Regions from separate parts of the Pseudalkalibacillus sp. R45 genome, predicted to be linked through region 1. Evidence: predicted binding sites of a transcription regulator. Region 1 holds the regulator's gene; each other region holds the start of a gene.

What was found. Region 1 encodes Rex, which represses fermentation and respiration genes when NADH is low (regulators of the CRP and FNR family bind a similar motif). Its sites were predicted from a motif close to TTGTGAAATATTTCACAA; they were not measured.
Region 2: a site for Rex is predicted at 1,187-1,204, ahead of ACTWQL_RS17935 (cytochrome c oxidase subunit 2A). Genes of this name have one in related genera too.
Region 3: a site for Rex is predicted at 1,523-1,540, ahead of qoxA (cytochrome aa3 quinol oxidase subunit II). Genes of this name have one in related genera too.
Region 4: a site for Rex is predicted at 717-734, ahead of ACTWQL_RS05625 (AtpZ/AtpI family protein). Genes of this name have one in related genera too.

What each region holds. Positions count from the first base shown of each region.
Region 1 is NZ_JBQQCL010000023.1:22,236-24,440, forward strand. It holds gene moaC (cyclic pyranopterin monophosphate synthase MoaC) at 288-767, shown strand; gene ACTWQL_RS22375 (redox-sensing transcriptional repressor Rex) at 824-1,462, shown strand; gene ACTWQL_RS22380 (twin-arginine translocase TatA/TatE family subunit) at 1,497-1,694, shown strand; gene tatC (twin-arginine translocase subunit TatC) at 1,713-2,205, shown strand, end outside.
Region 2 is NZ_JBQQCL010000012.1:49,799-52,003, forward strand. It holds gene ACTWQL_RS17925 (DoxX family protein) at 1-201, opposite strand, end outside; gene ACTWQL_RS17930 (YwiC-like family protein) at 312-1,034, opposite strand; gene ACTWQL_RS17935 (cytochrome c oxidase subunit 2A) at 1,265-1,426, shown strand; gene ACTWQL_RS17940 (cytochrome c oxidase subunit II) at 1,450-1,917, shown strand; gene ACTWQL_RS17945 (b(o/a)3-type cytochrome-c oxidase subunit 1) at 1,919-2,205, shown strand, end outside.
Region 3 is NZ_JBQQCL010000010.1:34,881-37,085, reverse strand. It holds gene qoxB (cytochrome aa3 quinol oxidase subunit I) at 1-387, opposite strand, end outside; gene qoxA (cytochrome aa3 quinol oxidase subunit II) at 437-1,372, opposite strand; gene ACTWQL_RS16500 (DUF4309 domain-containing protein) at 2,092-2,205, shown strand, end outside.
Region 4 is NZ_JBQQCL010000001.1:1,209,275-1,211,479, reverse strand. It holds gene upp (uracil phosphoribosyltransferase) at 26-655, shown strand; gene ACTWQL_RS05625 (AtpZ/AtpI family protein) at 916-1,143, shown strand; gene ACTWQL_RS05620 (ATP synthase subunit I) at 1,140-1,514, shown strand; gene atpB (F0F1 ATP synthase subunit A) at 1,540-2,205, shown strand, end outside.

The DNA.
Region 1 (2,205 bases):
TTCAAAGGTCAACGAATGATAAACGGCGAATTTCATCGTTACTCGGTTTTACCGGTCCTCATGTATCAATGACATACATTCCGGTCCTCAAAACCATCGTGCCTTGAACTTCTTGTTTCTAATTCGTTGATAGCATAATGAACCTTTGAACAGCTACTATTAGTGTAGCTTATCTTAGAAAGTTGAGGCAACCAAACAATATTCAAGGATTTGTGATAATTTCCCTTATTTGATGCCTTACTTTTTTATAAAAAAGGGTGTATAGTCTCTGTTAGGGTGGTGATTCTGTGGGCGATTTCACGCATTTCAATGATCAGGGCCGCGCAAGGATGGTCGATATTTCAGAAAAAGAAGAAACAGTCCGGACGGCAAGAGTACGAAGCAGTGTCCAGATGACTGAAGAAATTTACAACGCGATCCAGGGTGGTAAGGTCAAAAAAGGCGATGTCTTGTCCGTGGCCCAGGTTGCAGGGATCATGGCTGCCAAAAAGACTCCTGATATCGTTCCAATGTGTCATCCATTGCCTTTGAAAGCGGTAGATGTATCGTTTGACTGGAAAATCGAAGACAGCTATGAATTGCTCATCGATGTGATGGTCAAGACAAAGGGGAATACCGGGGTAGAGATGGAGGCTTTGACAGCCGCATCCGCAGTAGCTCTCACCGTCTACGATATGTGTAAAGCAATCGACAAAGGTATGGTGATCGGCCCGACTTACCTGCTTGAAAAGACAGGTGGTAAAAGCGGCGATTATCGTAAAAGATAAAACATAGATCAAACAATAGATTCAGTTGATGTTCTGATAACGAATGGAGGGGTCCGATGAGCGTTGAAGATCAAAAAATTCCGCAAGCTACAGCAAAACGTCTGCCATTGTACTATCGGTTTTTAAAAAATCTTTCTTCATCAGGAAAGCTTCGTGTATCCTCTTCTGAACTTAGTGAAGCTGTGAAAGTAGACTCTGCCACAATAAGAAGGGATTTTTCCTATTTTGGAGCACTAGGTAAGAAGGGTTATGGATACAATGTCAATTATCTGCTGACGTTTTTCAGGAAAACACTTGATCAAGATGAAGTGACAAAGGTCATGTTGATCGGGGTAGGAAACCTGGGGACAGCCCTATTGCATTATAACTTCTTGAAAAATGACAACACGCGTATCGAGTTGGCTTTTGACGTTGATGAAAAGAAAGTAGATACAGATATCAGTGGTGTGCCGATCCATCATTTGGATGATTTGAAGAATTTCGCTGACGCTGACGTGTCCGTCGCAATCTTGACTGTTCCTGCTAACAACGCACAGTCTGTAGCAGATCAATTGGTTGGAATCGGGGTCAAAGGGATCCTGAACTTCACACCAGCACGACTGACGGTACCCGAACACGTACGCATTCATCACATAGATCTTGCAGTTGAGTTGCAATCGTTAATTTATTTTTTAAAGCATTACCCGTTGGATTAATTTGTTCATCCATTTTTTGAGGGAGGTGACCAGGATGCTTGGTCCAGGAAGTTGGATAATAATCGGAGTTGTGGCACTATTGATTTTCGGCCCTAAAAAGTTGCCTGAGCTTGGAAGAGCGGCAGGAAAAACGTTGAAAGAGTTCAAGAACGCAACAAGCGGTCTTGTAGAAGACGATGATGATAAAAAGAAAGAAAAGAAGAACAATCAAACGAAAACAGATGAGGAATAGATAGGAAGGTAGTTTTGTATGACGGAAAAACAAATGACACTTCAAAATCATATTGAAGAACTACGCAAAAGGGTTTTTATCGTCATACTTGTTTTTGTAGGAGCGTTCATTGCGGGCTTCTTTCTAGCGATGCCGCTTATACAATATTTGCAGCAAACCCCTGAGGCGGCTGGATTGGAGCTGAACGTCTTCAATCTGACAGACCCTTTGAGGGTATTCCTGGATTTCGCCTTTCTGATTGCGTTATTGATCACTTCGCCGATTGCACTTTTTCAGCTTTGGGCGTTTATAAGTCCTGGTTTGTATGAAAAAGAGCGACAGACGACGCTGATGTATATTCCGCTTACCTTCATATTGTTTTTAGCGGGATTATCCTTCTCCTACTTCATTTTGTTTCCATTCGTCATCGATTTCATGAACGGTCTGGCTGATCTTTTGGGAGTAGAAGAAGAGTATGGAATCAATGAATACTTCCATTTCCTATTCAGGTTGACGCTGCCATTCGGGATTC
Region 2 (2,205 bases), on a different contig from region 1:
AAGGAAAGCTGCCCACCATGTTTGAACAGCTGGATGCTCTCCAGTCGCTTTACCAACAGCTCCCCTCAAATATCCTGAAGCATCGAATCCACCGGTAATCTTTTGCCAGCCTGTAACCGTCCATTCATACCCGAGGTATAGACGAATAAGGAAAAGAACATAAGAAGCCACTACATTTTCTCTGAAAAAATTAATGAATATGATCATCACCCACTTTGTTCATATCAAGGAGAATCGATCTCCCTGTCATTTAAAAATATACAGAACCATACAACCAGGATATGATGATCATCACACTTTGAAGCATGATTTTAGAAAAAGAAGAGAAGGCCACCTAAGAACCAAAGACTATTAATGATTTCGATAATGCCGATTACAATTGGTTTGATTGGTCTTTCCCTGGTAGTGAACCAGTCTTTCAGAATACCAGGAACATATGCTGCAACTAGTCCTCCCATGGCGAACAACCAGGGGACACTCCACAGAAGCCCATGGTAGAGGTGGGAGTAGACTGAAAATCGCTTGTTGTTCCTTTCCCGTATGAGCGATTTTACATAAAAGGCACTGCCTAAAAAATAGAATGTGACAAACAAGGCTAGGATGAATGCAGTATCTTCAATTCGTCCCTTCCCGATTGTATAGGCTGCTATCGCCCCTAATGAAAAAATCAGGATCCCGATCAAATCATTCAACATATTCCTTTCATTCTTCTTTTTAATGAAGTAAATATTCATCAACAATAATGGTACCAATAAAGATCCAATCAACAAGATCAGTGGCTCCGACAAAATTACGGGTAAAAGAAACAGGAATGAAGCACCTGAGTACCCGATAAACCACGGAAGCATCTCCCCCTTTGCCTTTGGCTTTCTTATCATTTGCAGCATGGGTGTAGAACTAAGATACAAAAGGAACCAACCGATTAAAAATGGAAGATGGATCCATTTCGGTCCGCCGCTTACGATTCCTGCAAGAACAGGAACAAAAAACATCATCCATGTTCCATGTTCCCGCGGTAATATCATCTTCAACATGATCCCTCCTAAGCCTGTTTCACTTGCTGAAATTCATGGTATCATGCCGGCTCTCCAATGAGTGTGAGGTGCGTCACTGTCATTAGCTGGACAATCCTCGCATGAAGATCGGAAATCGGTGTTCATCATTCCGTCAAATATCAGCTGACTATATGTGATTTTTATCACAGAGGATGAGATGGAATTCCAATAGACTATCAGTAGGAGGTAAGGAAAGGGGGAGGACACGGTTGGAACCTAAGGTTGGAAATAAGACCGAAGTGAAGGAATTGAAAGCGACACAGAAAGCTGAAAAGACGTTAAAAGGAACATTTTTATCAGTATTGTTTGTCGGAGGATTTATCGTCCTATCCTGGGTAGGAATTTATGTGCTTTTCTTATCAAGATTATAGTGAATTTGAAGAGGTGATTACGCATGCATTTACACAAATATGAAAAATGGTGGCTCATGCTTGGCGGCGGAACATTGATCATATTTCTATCGATCATTGGCATCAGTGCTTTTGCAATGGGTCATACTCCACCCAGTGACCATATGACGATCGATCCGAAACAGGTTGATACGACAGCGCCTTTCGATGAACCAGGATTGAAGAAAATCGGAGACAATGAATACGTATTGGTGATGGTTGCTCAAGCATTCACGTTTTTACCTAATGAAGTGAAAATTCCTGAAGGGGCCACTGTTCACTTTAAAGTCACAAGCAAAGATGTGGTTCACGGATTCGCGATTACAAAGACGAATATTAACATGATGATTACGCCAGGCCATATCAATTCGATTACCCATACGTTTGATAAAGCTGGCAGTTATCTTATTTTATGTAATGAATATTGTGGAGCTGGCCATCAGGTGATGAGTGCAAGAATCGAGGTGGGTTGATATGAATATAGGAAAAATTTCAGAAGTGGTAGATCGGCATGATGCAAAACTTTCAATGGCTCATTTGACTGTATCATTTACAGCGTTATTTCTCGGAGCTATCGCTGGATTGCTGCAAACACTGGTCAGGAGCGGGACAGTCACACTGCCAGCCGGAATCGGTTACTATCAGCTATTGACAGCACACGGTGTGTTACTTGGCCTTGTTTTCACCACTTACTTCATCATTGGGTTTCTATATGCAGGCATAAGCCGCACGACTGGTAAATTATTCGATATACCGCGGAG
Region 3 (2,205 bases), on a different contig from region 1:
TGCTCCGATTTGCAGTGGTACAACAAAGTTCATAAAGAATATGATAAACGGCATTGCCATGAACAGGATCATGACGACCCCGTGCGTTGTAAAAATTTCATTATAGTGTTGTGAATCCAAAAGTGTATTGTCTGGCACAGCAAGCTGAGCGCGCATCATGATGGCATCTACGCCACCACGGAAAAGCATCAATAACGCAGAGATAAGGTACATGATCCCAATGCGTTTATGGTCAACGGTTGTGATCCATTCCCGCCAGAGATAGCCCCATTTTTTAAAATAGGTCAAGCCGGCGACAATCGCGATCAGCGTAAGACCGGCTGCCACCATGGATGCATATATCGCAAAACTCGGATGTGGTATGGCAAATCGTTCAAAGAATTCCATACGATTTGACTCCTTTCGAGAATATCGTTAATCGGTAAAATTCGTCCATTTATTCGTTATGGTTCTTGTGTTTTTGCTCAGAGCTTTCCTTATCGGAAGCTGAGTGATGTTCATCAGAATGCTTATGTTCATCTTTTTCTTTATACTTGTCACCTTCGTGATGATGTTCTGGAGCGGGTGAGAACTCTAAGTGTGTTCCGGTGAACGTCATCCTGCCAAGATGACCTGGTTCTAGCAGTTTCTCAAACTTTTCTTCGGTGATCGGTTCAGCTGTTGTTTTTACTTCTTTCACCCAATCATCAAATTCTTTCTGGGACATAGCAGTCACGTCAAACTTATTCTCAGCAAATCCTTCACCACTGAAGTTCGCATTTCGTCCCATGTAATCTCCTTCAACATCAGCTGCCAGATGAAGCTTCGTTACATGGGCATTCATTGCGTATTTCTGCCCACCGAGCTGAGGAATCCAGAAACTCGTGATCGGTCCGTGTGAGTAAAGTCTGAATTCAAGTGGCCGATCAGTTGGAATGTATAAATAGTTGACCGTCTCGATCCCTTCTTCCGGATAACTGAAATGCCATTTCCAGTCCGAGGATGAGGCATAGACGACCAAAGGTTCTTTCTCTTCATATCCTTGCGGGGCTGATTCCACGATATAGTTACTTTGAACAGAAACGATAGATAGGATCGCAACAATCAAGACCGGAATCCCGACCAATATTCCTTCTACCCACGGATTTCCTTCAATATGAGGTGGTTCATAGTCTGCAGGTTGTTTGGATGCACGGTATTTCACCAACATGATCACAAGCCATACGAATACTGCAATCACAATTCCCGCCATCATCAACATCGTCAACATGATGTCACTGGCTAACCTTTCAGCTTGAGGTCCTTTCGGATCCAATACGGTTAATTGCTCACAACCTGTCAGTACTGTGAGAATAGACATCATGACAGCAAACAACGCCAACTTGAGCTTCATACATGTTCCCCTCTTTTCTAGATAAATCTATGAAAATAAGTATTTTTTCATCTTTCTTGGCTCCATTTTATCAGGATTTTCGCGATACTTTGTGAAGTTATGAACGTTGTCACTAATTTGCTAAAAACCTTTGACAAACCTTTGTCGATTATCTGAATATTGTCACATTAAACAAAATAAAAACGAGCCCTGGATGAATCAGGACTCGCTATTTGTGGAGAAATTCCTTGCTTGGATTACTTTTTAGGATTAACGGACATCACAGTCGTTATTTGTGAGAAAAAGTGATGATGTCAGTTATTAGCGGACACCACAGCCGTTATTTGTCTCAAAATACTATGATTGTGATCGGATTTTCCAAAATAAGGGCTCTGGTGTCCGTTAGTTCGCTTAAAATGAAGATTTTGGGGTAAATAAGGGCCCTGGTGTCCGTTAAAAGTCCAGATACGGTTTGTGATTCATTCGCATTAATTCCACTCCGCACAAAATGAAAAAGAATGGGTTCATTTTACCCGGATGACCTTGAACTTTTTTCCTGTTTTCCACATAGTCACCCTTGTCCGTTTCGAATCAAATTTAGTGGAACACCAGGGATTTTCGTAAGAGGACATACCTTTTTACCTAAATAGGTCCCTGCTCTTTTTATTGATACAATTTCATATTTACATCGTCTAACTGGATGAAAAAGGATAATACTATTTTGGAAAGGATGTTTAATGATGAAACTAGTTAGACGGAGCTTCACGGTTTTGACCATCACATTTCTTTTGTTGATGGGAACAGCACTAGGTACTGCTGCTTCAGGATCCCCACAAAGTTCACCTGACCTTTTG
Region 4 (2,205 bases), on a different contig from region 1:
ATAAACTAATAAGGAGAGATGATGAATGAGTAAAGTACACGTTCTTGAACATCCGTTGATTCAACACAAGATTACTTATATCCGTGATGAATCAACCGGAACGAAAGAATTCCGTGAGCTTGTCGATGAAGTTGCAGCCCTCATGGCATTCGAAATCACCAGAGAACTTCCCCTGCAAGAGGTAACAGTGAAAACACCGGTGTCTGAAGCGAAGGCATACACGATTGCGGGTAAAAAGTTAGGCTTAGTGCCAATTCTTCGTGCAGGTCTAGGGATGGTTGACGGAATCCTGAAGTTGATCCCTGCCGCAAAAGTTGGGCATGTCGGATTATATCGTGATCCGGAAACGTTACAGCCTGTGGAATATTATGTGAAGCTTCCTAGCGATATTGAAGAACGTGAACTCATCGTAATCGATCCGATGCTTGCTACTGGCGGGTCTGCAGTTGCAGCGATCAACTCCTTGAAAAAGCGTGGTGCACAGAACATTAAGCTAATGTGTCTGATTGCTGCACCTGAAGGAGTAAAAATGGTTCAAGAAGCCCATCCAGATGTCGATATTTACCTTGGGGCAATGGATGAATACTTGAATGAAAAAGGATATATCGTTCCAGGACTTGGTGATGCAGGAGACCGATTGTTCGGTACAAAATAAGTAGAAAATCATCCAGTGAAAAAAGGTTCAAAAAGTTTTCAAATCTTACCATGATTTTCGCTTGTAACACAATTGACATGTACTAGTGGCTATAGTATTCTTACAAAGGATGTATGATAAGGTTTTCATACCTACTATATCTACATTCTGGCAACTTTTAATTCTCGTCTATTACTCCGGCTTATACCCAAAATTTTTTTGCGTATAAGTACTCATCTTAAACCTCAAAACCAAGCCATTTTACAAAGGAGTGCGATAAGATGCGCACTGGTAAACGTTCACCTCTCCACTCGATGGCATTGATGTCCGGTATTCTCTCTCAATTAGTAGGGTCGATACTTGTCGGAATTTTTGGTGGAATGTGGTTGGATCGTAGTTTGGATACAGCTCCGTTTCTAATGATCGTGGGACTGTTCATTGGTTTAGCAGCAGGGGTATACGGGATGATCAAGTTAATTCAGCGCCACTTTGGGGAAGAGGACCAATGACAGAGAACCTCTCGACGTATAACAACGCGTTTCGACGATACATAAAATACAGTCTCTATCTGCTATCAATCTGTGTCTTAGGCTGGGGTTTTACGAGCTACAAGCAAGTATTCCTCGGGTTGGTGCTCGGGATAGCCGTGAGTATGTACAATGTATGGTCAATGCATCGTAAGATCGATCGCGTTGGACAAGCTGTGACCGAAGGAACAAAGGTAAAAACGATGGGATCTCTTTCAAGATTGATGACAGCTGGACTGGCTGTACTGATCGCCACTCGTTTTCCTGAATACTTCAACTTGATTGCAGTAGTAGTGGGTTTACTCATGATATACCTAATCATGTTGATAGATTTTTATTTTGCTTCTAAATGAATTTTGGGGAAGAGAGGTGAAAGAATTGAATCATGAAGCGCCTACGTTTGACTTATTTGGGTTAACTTTCAACACTTCCAATGTAATGATGATTACAATTGCATCCGTAATTGTGTTCATAATCGCAGTACTCGGTTCACGCAGCTTACAGATGCGGCCTACCGGAATGCAGAACTTCATGGAATGGCTCATCGATTTCGTAAAAGGAATCATTAACAGCACGATGGACTGGAAAACAGGTGGACGCTTCCTGACGCTAGGACTGACGATTATCATGTACATATTCGTCTCCAATATGCTCGGACTTCCATTTGCAATTGCAATCGACCATGAACTCTGGTGGAAATCACCAACAGCTGATCCAACGATCACATTGACACTTGCCATCATGGTTGTGGTACTCACGCACTTTTACGCTATCAAAGTAAAAGGAGCAAAATCATACGGCAGTGATTTCTTCAAGCCGATGAAATTCATGTTCCCGCTAAAAATCATCGAAGAATTCGCAAACACGTTGACGCTCGGTCTTCGTCTTTACGGAAACATCTATGCAGGTGAAGTATTGCTTGCACTATTAGCAGGAGCAGGTGCAGCAGGAATCTTCTCAGGAATCCTCACGTTTGTACCGATGCTCGTATGGCAAGGATTCAGTGTCTTTGTCGGGACCATCCAGGCATTCATCTTTACGATG